2 regions of the Bradyrhizobium sp. LM2.9 genome follow, and region 1 is predicted to be linked to the other one. Evidence: predicted binding sites of a transcription regulator. Region 1 holds the regulator's gene; the other holds the start of a gene.
What was found. The regulator LexA, encoded in region 1, represses DNA repair genes until DNA is damaged. The targets are predictions, from matches to a motif close to TGTTCNNNNTGTGTTCNG.

Region 1 (7,337 bases):
GATGCTGTTCATGGCTTCGCTGATCGCGGGACTTGCGACCACGCCCTATGCCGCTTTCCACTTCCACCGAATCACCCCGTTCGGCGTGCTCGCCAATCTCGGTGCGATGCCGGTGGTCTCGGCGCTGGTGATGCCGGCGGGGCTGCTCGGGCTGCTTGCGGCTCCCTTCGGGCTCGATAGCGTGTTCTGGTGGCTGATGGGGATCGGCATCGACTGGATGGTCGTGGTCTCGCGCTGGGTCGCGGCATTGCCGGGCGCGATCGGCCGCATCCCGGCTTTCGGCATCGCGCCGCTGATCGCGGCGAGCCTGGGGATCATCGTGCTGGGCCTGTTGCGCACGCCGCTGCGCTGGTCCGGCGCACTGGTGCTGCTGGTCGCGATCCTCTGGGGGCTGTCGGTGCGGCAGCCCGACATCCTGATTGCCGGGGATGGCCAGAGCGTCGCGGTGCGGGGCAAGGACGGACATCTTCACCTGATCAAGACGAGCAAGGATAGCTTTTTGCTCAAGGAGTGGTTGGCTGCCGACGCCGATCCGCGCGATGCCGCCAGCGCCTCGCTGGCCGCCGGCGTGTCTTGCGATGAATCCGGCTGCGTGACGCCGCTCGCCGATGGGCGGCTGGTCGCGCTGGCACTGCGCATCGACGCGCTGGCGGACGATTGCAACCGCGCCGCGCTGGTGGTGACGGCACGTCCCGCGCCGCCCGATTGCGCCGCGATGGTGGTCGATCGACGGCGGCTCGCGAGCCAGAGCGCGCTGGCGCTGACGCAGCGTGGTGACGGCTTTGCAGTTCAGGCGGTGAGGGAAAGAGGCACGAGCCGTCCCTGGTTGCCGGCCGGCGCAGGCGAAGGTGATTTCGACGGCAGTCTTGCGCCGAAAGCGATCCCGCCACGCAGCAAGGACGCAACGCCGGCGGAAATCGATTTGCAAGCCGACGATTAATCGGATCGTGCGGAGAGATGCAGTCGGCTGGTGCATCCGATCGGATTCGCTGGACGCAAACCACACCACCTCGCCGGCCACGGCCGGCGATTGCAAATCAATCCTGGCCTCCGATCCCGTGGCCGGAGGGCGACCGTGTCAGCCGATCGGCAGGCGCGTGATGGTCGGCTGCCTGTTGGCCATGATCTGCGGCTTGTGCTCGCGCTCGCCGGCCGGCAGCGTCACCGGCAGTTGCAGCACGGTCGCGCGCTGTCCTTCGACAAGCTGGGTCACCAGCACGTATTTGCCGTCGGGGAATTCGATCGCGTCATGATGGCGGTCGGGAATGTGCGGATCGATCTTGCCGAACTTGCCGACACGGGAATTGATCGTGCGTGTCCAGATCCAGCGATTGTCGTAGCGGATGTTGTCGGCGAAGGCGAGCTCCGTTCCCGGCAGCAGGCAGACGGCCACAGTCGGATCGGCTGCGGACGCAAAACCACGCGTCGAGGTGCCGCGGAAGGTTGTCGTGACGACCGTCTCGCCGATTTCGGCGGGGCGCGACGCGATGGCATGCAGGCTGTAGTCACACATCGGGTGCTCCTCATGCTGGGATAGCAACCGGCGTCTCTTATCGAGGCGCAGGCCCCTATCAGAGTGGAAACACACAAGCCTCTGCTTGGTTATGGGCAAATCTGCGGCTGGTTTCCGCACGCCGCGATCACTTTATCTTTCCCGAATCGGCGAGGAACAAAGCCTGCTCCTGGGCATTTCGGTCGCGCACGTCAGCGGCCGGAGATGCCGTTGCGCAGACGTCTCCTCAAACCGGAACGCCGCGAAGCCTCTGGGATGCTTGGCGCGGCGTGTCGAGGATGGACCGCCGGAGAAGCGGCCGGATAATCTGTGCAGAACCAGGATGACTATCCAGCCGGAGCGGGCAATCCGTCCACTCCAATTGGAATTGCGTGACTGCCGTACAGGCTCAGTACTTTCGGTACAGCCCGATCAGCTTGCCCTGAATTTTCACCCGGTTCGGCGGCAGGATGCGCACCTCATAGGCGCCGTTGGCGGGCTCGAGCGCGATCGATGCGCCGCGGCGGCGGAAGCGCTTGAGGGTTGCTTCCTCGTCGTCGATCAGCGCCACCACGATGTCGCCGGTATCGGCGCTCTCGTTGCGCTGGATCAGCGCCATGTCGCCGTCGAGGATGCCGGCCTCGACCATGGAATCGCCGCGCACTTCGAGCGCGTAGTGCTCGCCCGAGCCAAGCATGTCAGGCGGTACGCTGATAGTGTGGCTGCGGGTCTGTAACGCCTCGATCGGTGTGCCGGCCGCGATCCGGCCCATCACCGGCACCGCGACCGGACGTTCACCATCGTCCGCGGGCAGGCTGGAGCTCGCACGCACCTTGCCGAGATTGCCCTCAATGACGCTCGGCGTGAAGCCGCGGCGGCTGCCGGCGGCGGCCTGGAGCTCGGGCAATTTGATGACCTCGATCGCACGGGCGCGATTGGGCAGGCGTCGGATGAAGCCGCGCTCCTCGAGCGCCGTGATCAGGCGATGGATGCCCGACTTCGAGCGCAGGTCGAGCGCATCCTTCATCTCGTCGAAGGAGGGCGGCACGCCGCTTTCCTTCAGACGTTCATTGATGAACCGCAGAAGCTCGTATTGTTTGCGCGTTAACATCTCGACCAAAGTCTCCCGTTTGATGTCGTTCGATTCCGAGACGCTGAATTCAGCAATAAGCCGCTACACGCTCGAAACAAATCATGAACGGACACTATATGTTCGATATGTGTTCCGCAACTGCTTAATTTACCGTGAACAGAGCGAAGTTCGCGGAACATGCGTTGTCGGGGCGCTCACACGGGGAGCCGCAACACCTCGCAAGGTGTGCCTGCTTCGGCTTTCGGCGCGAACGGTGCGCGCACGAGAAGTACCTGTGCCGCAGCGAGATTCGCAAGCAGCGAAGAGTCCTGATGGTTGACGGGAAGGGCAACGCGCGTGCCGTCGTCGCGCTCCTCCAGATGCGCGCGTAGATAGTCCTCCCGCTGGTCGTTGGCGCCGACGTCGCGGCCGAGCACGGCGCGCTCGCGGCGATGGTGAATCACTGAACGGCCCGAGAGAGCGCGAATCAGCGGCACCAAGAACAGGAAAGCGCAGACGTAGGACGACACGGGATTGCCCGGCAGGCCGATCACCTCCATCGCGCCGAGCCGCCCGTGCATCATCGGCTTGCCCGGCCGCATCGCGATCTTCCAGAACGCCATCGTTATGCCTTCGTCCCTCAGCGCCTGCTGGACCAGATCGTGGTCGCCGACCGATGCGCCGCCGGTCGTGATCAGGATGTCGGCTCCGCTCTCGCGGGCGCGTCGAATGCCGACGGTGGTGGCCTCAAGCGTGTCGGCGGCAATACCGAGGTCGATGGTCTCGGCGCCCTCGCTGCGAGCGAGAGCGTGCAGGGCGTAGCCGTTGGAATAGACGATCTGGCCGTGACCGGGCGTGGTGCCCGGCATCACCAGCTCGTCGCCGGTGGCGAGGATCGCGACCTTCGGACGTCGGCAAACGGAGAGGTGCGGGTGATTCATCCCGGCCGCAAGCGCGAGGTCGCGCTCGGTGAGACGGCTTCCCTTGCGCAGGAGCACGTCGCCGTCGCGGAAATCGACACCGGCGGGCCGGATGTGCCGTCCGGCGATCGCGGCTTCCTTGATCGTGATGCGCTTGCCGTCGGCGACCGTGTCCTCCTGGATCACGACGGCGTCGGCGCCGTAGGGAACGACGCCGCCGGTGAAGATCCGCACGGCCTCGCCGGCGCCGACTGTTCCCGCGAACGGCCGACCTGCCGCGACCTCGCCGATGACGGTGAGCTTCGAATCGATCGTCGCGGCATCGGCCGCACGCACCGCGTAGCCATCCATCGCCGACATCGCCTGTGGCGGCTGCGTGCGCCGGGCCGCGGCGTCGCGCGCGAGCACGCGATGGTAGGCTTCGTCGATGGCAACCATCTCTTCGGGCAGCGGCTCTGCACCCGCCAGCACCGCGGCAAGCGCGTCAGAAACCGGCATCAAGGCCACGGCGAAAACTCCTGCTCGGCACGTTCGGGCGAATGTTCCGCAAGTCTTCTAGCCGAGCGCGGGCGCAGAGGCAAAAACAGCTGAGCGGGGACAGTCATCCCGCTGCTTCACATTGTTCTGGAAGGCAAGATCAAGCCCGTCGCGGCATGATCCGAGGAACGAGACAGATCGGCAGGAGAGTGACCATGGCAGGGACGAGAATGACGAGCGCCCCGGCCAGCGCCTATCAGGTCCCTGTCTGCTCGGGACTTACGTCGGGCGCCTTCGACCCCTGATCCTTGTCGGGAAGCGGATCGGCCTGGGATTTCAGGTCGGCGGCCTTGCTCACGAGCTTGGCGGAAAGGTCCGAGTCTGAAGTTGTCCTGGCGAATTCAAGAAGAAGAGAGGCCTGCTTGGTGAGGTAGGTCTTGCCCAACACGATGATGCATCCGTCCGTAGAAGTCCCAACGGACTCAAGAGTCCGGAGGGTGGCATTCCGTTCCCGGAACTCTGTCTAAAAATGCACAAAGTGTTTTGGTTCCTCGTCCCCGGGTGAAATTGTTCCGGATCGGCAGGTCGGCTTGCCTGGCAATGCGCCAGGCCGGCGGTCAGATCCCCAGCGCCTTGAGGGCGATCCCGACGTCACGCGGCGAGGTCACATGCACCGCCGTCAAGCCGCGCGCCCGCGCGCCTTCAATGTTCTCGGCAAGATCGTCGAAGAACACGATACGCCCGGCGGGCACGCCGATCGCAGCAACGACGTGGTCGAAGGCCTCCGCATTCGGTTTGCGCAGGCCGATGCTGGACGACAAATACAGCTCGCGGAAATGGCGGAGGACGTCGGCATATTCCTTCGAGAAATAGTCCACGTGCGGCCGGTTGGTATTGGAGAAGACGTAGAGCGGCATCTGCTTCGCTGCCCGCGGCAACAGCTCGGCGATATCAGGCATTTCGCCGGTGAAGATCGCGTTCCAGCCTTCCAGGAACTGCGCGTCCGAAATGCCGATTCCGAGCGAATCTCGCAACGAGGCGAAATAGTCCTCGTCACTGAGCTTGCCCACCTCGTGCAGCCGATAGGCTTCGCTGTCCCGCACGTAGCGCGCGACGATGGCATCGGGCTCGCAGCCGGCATGTCCCGCCCAGCAGGCGATCGCCTTGGAGAAATCGATATCGAGCACCACGCGGCCGAGATCGAACAGAAGCGCATCCGCGCTGCCGGGAGAGAGCGGTGTCATTGCGTCCTTTCACTCAGTATCGATATGGCTCGTGGTCGAACAGCGGAAACGCGCTGAACACGCTCGGCGCGTTGGTTGCGGTCGCTGCATGGAGGCAGGATTTGTCGACCTCGGTGAACGAAGTCGCACCCAGCAAGCCGAGGCAACGCAGCACTTCGTCCTCGAGCAGCTCCAGCATGCGCGCCACGCCGGCTTCGCCGGCCGCCGCCAGTGCCCAGCATTGCAGCCGGCCGATGCCGACGAGGTCGGCGCCCGCCGCTATTGCCTTGACGATGTCGGTGCCGCGACAGACACCGCCATCGACCATGATTTTCGCGCGGCCCTTCACGGCATCGACGATCTCGGGCAGCACGTGCATGGCGCCGCGACCGTGATCGAGCTGACGGCCGCCATGGTTGGAGACGTAGATCCACTCGACGCCATGATCAATCGCGATCAGCGCGTCCTCTGGCGTCGCGATGCCCTTGAGGATCAGCGGGATCTTGAACTTGTCCTTGATCATCTTCACCGTCCGCCACTCCAGGCCCTTCTGGAAATCGCCGCCGGTGGCGCGCAGGCGGCTCTCGCGAACGTACCGCTTGGCGATGTCACGCTCGCGACGGCTGTAATGGGCGGTATCGACGGTCAGGCAGAAGGCGGCATAGGCGTTCTTCTCGGCCCGGCTGACAACGTCGGCGACGAAGGCATCGTCGCCGCGCACATAGAGCTGGTAGAGGCGCAGCGCGCCAGGTGCCGCCTCGGCGGTCTTCTCGAGGCCGGGCTCGGACACCGAACTCAGCATGTGCGCCGCACCGAAAGTGCCGCAGGCGCGTGCCACGCTCGCCGCGCCATCCGGATCGAAGATTTCGAGCGCGCCGACGGGGGCGAGCACCACCGGCAGGCGCATCTTGCGGCCGAATTGCTCGACCGAGCCGACGACCTTGCTGACATCGCGCAGCACGCGCGGGCGGAAGGCGATTTCGTCCAGCGCCATGCGGTTGCGACGCATCGTGGTCTCGGTCTCGGCGGCGCCGACGATGTAGTCCCAGGCGTTCTGGTTCAGATTGGCACGCGCCTTGCGGATGAATTCGTGCAGGTTCTGGAACGGCTCGGCGCTGGCGCCGAGTTCGACGTTCCTCTCCGGCCGGGTGCGGGGCGCGTCATTCATTGTTGTCCTCCCGAGAATTTGAACTCTTATTGTCATCGCCTATCGTGTCCGGCCCTCCAAAACCATCCTAAAATCGCATAGCTGCGAGGCGTGGGCCGGCGGACCGATTCCCGTCTTGCGCGAAACGGTTTCGGAACGTTGCCAAAAGTTTAGGCCCGGGCGAAGGGATTTTTTACGGTCTAGCCGCCGGCGTGGTATCTCGGCCTTGAAGAAACCAGAATGGTATTGTGAACAGCGGGCTGGATCGCCATTTGCATGGCGCAGCCGAAGCCCAAAGCAAAAAGGCCTGTCTATCCATGCGGAAAACCCTGCTGTTCCCCTTGGGCGCGCTCACCGGAGCGTGTCTGACCCTTTTGGTAGCCAGTCCGCACGGCGGCGTATGGGCAGCACGGGCGGCAGCGAGCGCGAATGACGCCTATTCCCAGCTCAATTTGTTCGGCGAAGTATTCGAGCGGGTGAAGGCGAGCTATGTCGAGAAACCCGACAATGCCAAGCTGATCGAAGGCGCGATCACCGGCATGGTGACCGCGCTCGATCCGCATTCGCGCTACATGAACGACAAGGCCTGGACCGAGATGCAGGAGACCACCTCCGGCGAGTTCGGCGGGCTCGGCATCGAGGTCACGATGGAGGAGGGCCTCGTCAAGGTCGTCTCGCCGATCGACGACACGCCGGCGTCCAAGGCCGGCATCATGTCGGGCGACCTCATCAGCAAGATCGACGGCGATGCCGTGCAGGGCATGACACTCGAGCAGGCCGTCAACAAGATGAAGGGCCCGGTCGACACCCAGACAAAGCTCACGATCGTGCGCAAGGGGGCCGACGCCCCGCTCGACGTCGCGATCAAGCGCGAGATCATCCATGTGCGCCCCGTCCGCTTCCACGTCGAGAACGGCGATATCGGCTATATCCGCGTCTCCTCGTTCAACGAGCAGACCACCGACGGCCTGAAGAAGGCAATCGCGTCGATCTCCAAGGACATCCC
Region 2 (7,337 bases), 3.2 Mb from region 1:
TGCGCCAGGCGGCCGACCCCGGCAGCGGCGAGGGCGCGCGCTGGGCAAAGATGCGGACCCACCGCGTCAAGAGCGACATGCTGGCGAAGTTCGGGGCGTCGTCGAAGCTCAACGCGGAATGGGAGTTCGTCTCGATGCTGCGCGCCGAGGGACGTCTGGCGGCGCAGACGTTTCTCGACGAGCACGGCGCCGATATCGGCCAGCGTTCGACCGCCGATCTCGACGTCCTCCTGGCGGAGTGCTGAGGCGTGGGTCTTCTCGGTATTCTCGTCGGGCTCGGTCTGCTCGTCCTGTTTGCCTTCCGCGGCTGGAGCGTCCTGCTGCTCGCGCCGTTCGCTGCGCTCGTCGCGGCGCTGTTCGGCGGCGAGCCGCTGCTCGCGAACCTGACCCAGATCTTCATGGTGAATGCGGCGGGGTTTCTGGCGCAGTTCTTCCCGATCTTCCTGCTCGGCGCCGTCTTCGGCAAGTTGATGGACGACAGCGGCGCGGTGAGGTCCGTGGCGGGCTTCATGGCGCAATGCCTCGGCGAGCGACGCGTGATTCTCGCGGTCGTGCTGGCCGGCGCGCTTGTCACCTATGGCGGCGTGAGCCTGTTCGTCGCGTTCTTCGTCATCGTTCCGATGGCCCAGTCGCTGTTCCGCGCGGCCGCGATTCCGCGCCGGCTGATTCCGGCCGCGATCGTGCTCGGGACGTCGACCTTCACCATGTCGGCCCTGCCGGGCACGCCGTCGATCCAGAACGCGATACCGATGCCGTTCTTCGGCACCACGCCGTTTGCCGCGCCAGGCCTCGGTATCGTCGCGTCCCTCATCATGCTCGGCGCGGGCCTGTGGTGGCTGCAGCGAGCCGAGGCTGCGGCCCGCCGTGCCGGAGAAGGTTATGGCGAGGACGTGCGGGGCGCGGCCGAGCACGCCGCCGATGACGAGCTGGTCCGCGAGCGCGCGACGACCGCACGCGAGTTTGATCCGGCCGAGATCCGGCACGGTCGCCGCAGCGACGGGGCTGCTCCGGTGGCGAGCGCCATCCTGCCATTGGCAGTCGTCGTGGCCGTCAATCTCGTGATGTCACTCCTGGTGTTGCCGCGGCTCGATGTGTCGTATCTGAGCGAGCAGCGCTTCGGCGGAATATCGTTGGCCGCGGTCGCCGGCGTATGGTCGGTCAGTGTCGCACTTGGCGCGGCCATCGTCGCGACCATCGTGCTGAACTGGACGCGGCTTCCCTCGTTGCGGCAGACCATGGACGCCGGCGCCAATGCATCGGTCCTGCCCGCACTCAGCGTTGCAAGCCTCGTCGGATTCGGCGCGGTCATCGCGGCGCTGCCGGCTTTCGAAACGGTGCGCGACTGGGTGCTTGCGATCGAAGGCGGTCCGCTGGTCTCGCTCGCGGTCGCGACCAATATTCTCGCTGCGCTGACCGGCTCGGCGTCGGGCGGCCTGACCATCGCGCTCGACGCTCTCGGCCCGACCTATGTCGACCTTGCCGCGCGCACCGGCGTCGACCTCTCGCTGATGCACCGCGTCGCGGTGATCGGCTCGGGGACGCTGGACATCCTGCCGCACAATGGTGCCGTGGTAAGCCTGCTCGCGATCTGTGGCCTGACCCATCGCGACAGCTATTTCGACATCGTAATGGTCGGCATCGTGACGTCGCTGCTGGCGCTGGTGGCCGTGATCGTTTTGGGCGGCGCGTCGGGATCGTTCTGAACGGAATTCTGGCATGAGCGATTGACGGAGGAGCGAAGGTTGCATTCAATGCGGCCAACTGTCGGACGCAACAGGCCGGGGTGAAAACGATGACGCGAGCGAGTGCGAAGCTGTGTGCATTGCTTGTAGGTACGGCAGCTGCGCTGGGCGCAAGCAGCGCGTCGGCAGCGACCATGGCCGAGGATGCAGACACGGTCTGCAAGGGTCTCGTCGGCGGGACCGATGCCGTGAAGATCGATTCCGCAACGTTGCAGGCGCCGTCGCAACTGGCCGTGGCCGAACGCGGCCCGACGCCGTCGGGGCGCGTCACGCCCGCCAATCCCGGCTTCTGCAAGGTGCTCGGCCATATCGATCCGATCGATACCAAGGCGCCGCCGATCAAGTTTCAGGTCAACTTACCCGTCGAATGGAACGGCCGTTCGCTGCAATATGGCGGCGGCGGCTTCAACGGCGTGCTGATCACCGGTCTGACGTTGCCGCCGGCCTACCCCTTCGACAAGCCGTCGCCGCTCGCGCGCGGCTTCGTCACCTACGGCACCGACTCCGGCCACGAGTCCAAGCCGGGCGAACCGCCGCAACTGTTCGCGCTCAACGACGAAGCCTTCGAGAATTTCGCCCATCGCGCCTATAAGAAGGTGCGCGATGCCGCCGTCGCACTGATGCAGCGGGCCTACGGCAAGAGGCCGGAGAAAATGTACTTCATGGGTTCGTCCGAAGGCGGCCGCGAAGGCCTGACGATGGCGCAGCGCTATCCCGACGACTTCGATGGCATTTTTGCCCGCGTGCCCGTCATCAATTGGGTCGGGCTGCAGCATGCCGGCACCCGTTCGGGTCTCGCGACCATGGGCGACGGCTGGATCAATCCGAAGCAGGTGAAGCTCGTGGGCGACGCCGTGCGGGCCGCTTGCGACAAGGCCGACGGCTCCGATGACGCGCTGGTGCAGGACCCCGTCGCCTGCAAGGCGGCGTTCAAGGTCGAGACCCTGCGCTGCACCAGCGGCAAGACGGGCGACCAGTGCCTCACCGACGCGCAGATCAAGGCGGTCGACACGCTGCATACGACCTACAAATTCCCGTTCGCGCTGGCCAACGGCCTCGACGATTATCCGGGCTGGGGCGTGTCGGGTGAGGACACGCCCGCGGTTGGCCCGACTGGCGGCTGGGTCGCGTGGTGGCTCGGCACGGCACCGCCTGCGCAACCGCCTGCGGCCAATAACGGCATCGCCTGGATCTACGGCGCCGGCGGGATTCAATATGTGTTCGCGCGCGATCCCAAGCTCGACGTGACGACGTACAAGCCCGAACAGCACAAGGCGCGGTTGCTCGAGGTCTCCAGCCTGATGGATTCCACCGATCCCGATCTCAGCCGCTTTCGCAGCCGCGGCGGCCGGCTGATCATGCTCGAGCACATGGCCGACTATGCGCAGAGCCCCTATGCCGGCATCCGCTATTTCGAGAGCGTCGAACGCAAGCTCGGCAAGGCCGAGACGGCGGAGTTCGCGCGGCTCTACACCGCGCCCGGCGCCGACCATGTCGGCTCCGGCGCGCCGGCCAATATCGACATGCTGAGCGCGCTGGTCGACTGGGTCGAGAAGGGCAAGGCGCCCGGCGACCTCGAAGTCGCCGAGCAGAAGGTCGAGGCACCGTCGTTTGCGACGCTTCGCGCGCTGCCGCTGTGCCGCTGGCCGGCCTGGCCGCACTACAAGAGCGGCCCGGTGACGGAGGCGGCAAGCTTTACCTGCGCGCCGTGAGGTCGTGGGACGCCGACCGCGTTTGCGGCGGTCTCATCCCGCCGCCATCGCCTGTGCGCCTCCCAGCAACTGTGCATTCAGCCGCCCGCCGGAAAACAACATGTCGTCGAGCGCCTCGTCGATATCGGCGGAAATGACGGAGTTACCGCCATCGCGCGCGAGGCTCGCCTGCGCCAGCCGTCGCATCAACTCCTTGATGAAGGCACAGCTCGTGCCCTCGCTGCGGCGGGCGGCTTCGCTGATCACTGCGTCCTCGAGTGGCAGCCCCTTGCCGTAGAGCCGGACGAGCTTGCCGCGGCCGGTCTCATCGGGGAGCGGCACTTCGATGGCCTGATCGATGCGGCCGGGACGACCGGCGAGAGCGCTCTCAAGCTGCTGGGGACGGTTGGTGGTCAGCACGAACAGGATGTCGGCGTCCTGCTTCAAACCGTCCATTTCGTTGAGGAGCCGATTGAGCAGCGGTTCCTCGCAGCCGCTCATGCTCTCGCGTTGCCGTGCGATCAGGTCGACGTCTTCGATAACCACCATGGCGGGCTGCAAGAGGCGGGCAAGATTCATATAGGCGCCGAGCAGGCCGATCTGCTCGGCCGTGATGATTAGCGTCGTATGTCCGGGCAGATGGGTCGCAAGATAGCGAATGGTGTGTGTCTTGCCGGTGCCGGGCGGTCCGTAGAGCAAAATGCCCTTGCGGGTCGATTGCCCGAGGTGGCGCAGCATGTCTCGCGTCCCTACGAAGTTCAATACGTTGCGATCGAGTAGTCGCAACGTCTGCTCGGGCAGGATCACCTCGTCACGCCCGACCGAGGGAAGTCTGTGCACCGTGATTCCGCGAGAACGGCCGCGATAGTCGGAATCGACATCGAGCGATAAAATTTTGCCGCGATAGGTGCGCGCGGCCTGCACTGCGTCCTCCAGTGCGGTGAAGCATTGTTGGACAAGTGCTGCTCCCGCGACCCCGGCCGGCACCATGATTTCGATCCGCACGCCGGTCTCGCGGCTATATTCCCGATGAACGGCCAGCAGCACCGCGTAGCGAAGGCCGGATGCAGAGCAAAGCCAGAGACCATTGTCGAGGCACTTGGCCGGTGCCTGCTCGCCAATGTCCACGTCGTTGTACTGAAGTGGTGCAATCGCCACCGCGAAATTATCGTTCTGCATCAGTCGGGCCACGGATACCGTTTCGTGACGATTCTCGGCGATGCCTAGCAACCGGATCGGCGAGGCGAATAGGCGGTCGATGGCAGTCTGGACGTCTGCTCGCATGTGGCCGGGAAACTGGCGGACCGTGGTTACGAGCTGGCTACGCGAGATGTCGGAGAAATGCCAATTCAAGACACCGAACGCATAGTTGAACTCTTCCTCGGGTAGTTCTTGGGATGCGGCTGCTGCAGCGAGCACGCACTCGGCGCACAGCCAGACTGTGCGGTTCGTCAAATGAACTTCCGATTTTGCGGTAGGCTGGTCGCAAAGCCCGCAGCACGGCTTCGCCGTTTCGCTCGTAATCAGGAGAGGATGGCCGGCGAAGGCGATGCGCCGCCGGGCAGACTCCAGTAGTGCGTCCGCAACGGATGGTGGGTAAGGACCACAGACAGCGGTCGCGTGCTTCTCGATGCTGGCCATGACGGAGGCTGCCTCGTCCTCCGACTTGCCAAAGATACGGCGCAACAGGTCGACGAAAAACTCGCGCGGAACGTCTCCGTCGTTATGCAGGACGAGTTGAATCGGCACAATTTCGTTCATCAAATGCCCCTTACACAACTTAAAATAGATAAGAACGAAAAGGGAACATAAAAAGAAGCGGCCGTCAAGCCTGATAGCTGCGACAAACTGCGAGTGATGGGCGAGGTCCTAATGCGCCGGCCCGCCAGCCGCCTTCACGCGCCGCGTCAGCAGCACCGCAATCGCGGCGAGCACCAGCACCACGCCGATCACGGCAAACGTGTCGGAATAACCCATCACCAGCGCCTGGCGCTTCACGGTCTTGCCGAGTGCGATGATCGCCTGCTCGCGCGCTGGCGTTCGGATCGGGGACGCCGTGCGCCATGAAATACTCGGTCATCTGCGCGATCCGGGTGCGGACTTCCTCGCGGCCGAGCGTGACCGACTGGCCGATGATGTTGGAGTGGAATTGCTCGCGTTTGGTGATGATGGTGGCGAGCGTCGCCGTGCCGATCGCGCCGCCCAGGTTGCGGAACATGTTACTGATGCCGGAGGCCGCTGCCGCGTCCTGCGGTGCGATGCCGCCGGTCAAGACCAAGGTCAGCGGCGTCAGCACCATGGCTTGTCCCACGGCGCGCACGATGTTCGGGATCCAGAGCTGGTCGCCGGCATAGTCCGGGGACATCGCCGTGTTCATGAAGCAGCTGTAGGCGAAGATCAGAAGCCCGGTGATCGCGATATAACGCGTGTCGAAGCGCCGCATCAGTTTCGGGATCAGCGGGATCAGCACGAGTTGGGGCAGGCCGGTCCATGCCAGCACATTGCCGATCTGTTCGGCATTGTAGCCCTGCGCCTGGCCGAGATAGGCGGGCAGCATGTAGACCGAGCCGAACAACGCGAAGCCAACCATGGTCATGGCAACGGTACCGAAGCCAAAATTGCGTTGGGTCAGCAGGCGCAACCGGATCAGCGGCTTCTCGATCGTGAGCTCGATCGTGATGAACAGCGTGAGGCTGACGGCCGCGATCACCGCCAGCTTGATGATGAAGGGTGAGGAAAACCAGTCGTCCTTGTTGCCTTCCTCGAGCACGGCTTGCAGCGCCGACAGACCGATCGCCATGGTGACGATGCCGGCCCAGTCACCATCCTTCAGAAGGCCGAGCTGCATCTTCTGCCGCTCCAGCGTCAGATAGAGCGCACTCACCATGACAGCGGTCGGGATCACGTTGACGAAGAAGATGGTGCGCCAGCCGTAGTTTTCCGTGAAATAGCCGCCGATGGTCGGACCGATCGCCGGCGCAAAGGTGACCGACAGCGCGAAGATCGCGAGCCCGACGGGCTGCTGCGGCTTCGGCAGCTTGGTCAGCACCAGCGTGAACGCCATCGGGATCAGCACGCCGCCGGCAAAGCCCTGCAAGCCGCGCATCGCGATCATCGACGGCAGATCGTGGGTGAAGGCACAGGCGACGGAGAACGCCGCAAACAGTACCGCGCTCGCCAGCATGTAGCGGCGGAACGAGAACACGCGGCTCAGATAGTCGGTCAGCGGGATCACGATGATCTCGCCGATCAGATAAGACGTCGAGATCCAGGAGCCGTTGTCGGCGCCGGTGCCGATGCCGCCCTCGATGTTGAGCAGCGAGGCGTTGGTGATCTGGATGTTCAGGATCGCCATGAACGAGCCGATCATGGCGGCAAGCACCGCGATCCAGGTCGCGGCACTCGCACGGTTGGGATCGGCGACCGGGCGATCAGACGTCGCGGCCGGTGCTGCTTGCGTCGAAAGTGAGAGGCTGTTTGACATGGCACGACCCTCCGGAGACGAGCTTCGCTTTGGGCGCGGCGGCCGCATTGGCGGTCGGCGCGGTCGAACGTGTTGCGATGGTCGGGATCACGGACATGCCGGGCCGGAGCGCAATTGCGGGCCCGTGCCGGGCGTCGAGCGCGATCTTGACGGGGATACGCTGCACCACCTTGGTGAAGTTGCCGGTGGCATTGTCGGGCGGCAGCAGCGCGAACTCCTGGCCGCTTGCGGGTGCGATGGAATCGACGTGACCGTGCACGACTTGACCCGGGAACATGTCGATCTCGATATCGACGGCCTGTCCGGATTTCACGTTGGTGAGCTGCGTCTCCTTGAAGTTGGCGACGACATATGTGCCCTCGGCCGGCACTATCGACATCAATTGCGTTCCGGCCTGCACGTATTGGCCGACGCGCAAGC

Region 2: the regulator LexA is predicted to act here: its motif matches at 5,225-5,242, upstream of ACVWW3_RS28670 (ATP-dependent Clp protease adaptor ClpS).

Annotation. Positions count from the first base shown of each region.
Region 1 covers NZ_JBSRYJ010000002.1:2,280,564-2,287,900, reverse strand. The annotation lists partial or broken gene ACVWW3_RS12420 (ComEC/Rec2 family competence protein) at 1-940, shown strand, start outside; gene ACVWW3_RS12415 (hypothetical protein) at 1,079-1,513, opposite strand; gene lexA (transcriptional repressor LexA) at 1,902-2,603, opposite strand; gene ACVWW3_RS12405 (molybdopterin molybdotransferase MoeA) at 2,780-3,991, opposite strand; gene ACVWW3_RS12400 (hypothetical protein) at 4,218-4,409, opposite strand; gene ACVWW3_RS12395 (HAD family hydrolase) at 4,579-5,205, opposite strand; gene ACVWW3_RS12390 (alpha-hydroxy acid oxidase) at 5,219-6,352, opposite strand; gene ACVWW3_RS12385 (S41 family peptidase) at 6,649-7,337, shown strand, end outside.
Region 2 covers NZ_JBSRYJ010000002.1:5,526,525-5,533,861, reverse strand. The annotation lists gene ACVWW3_RS28685 (patatin-like phospholipase family protein) at 1-245, shown strand, start outside; gene ACVWW3_RS28680 (GntP family permease) at 249-1,703, shown strand; gene ACVWW3_RS28675 (tannase/feruloyl esterase family alpha/beta hydrolase) at 1,793-3,454, shown strand; gene ACVWW3_RS28670 (ATP-dependent Clp protease adaptor ClpS) at 3,488-5,194, opposite strand; partial or broken gene ACVWW3_RS28665 (DHA2 family efflux MFS transporter permease subunit) at 5,303-6,917, opposite strand; gene ACVWW3_RS28660 (HlyD family secretion protein) at 6,865-7,337, opposite strand, start outside.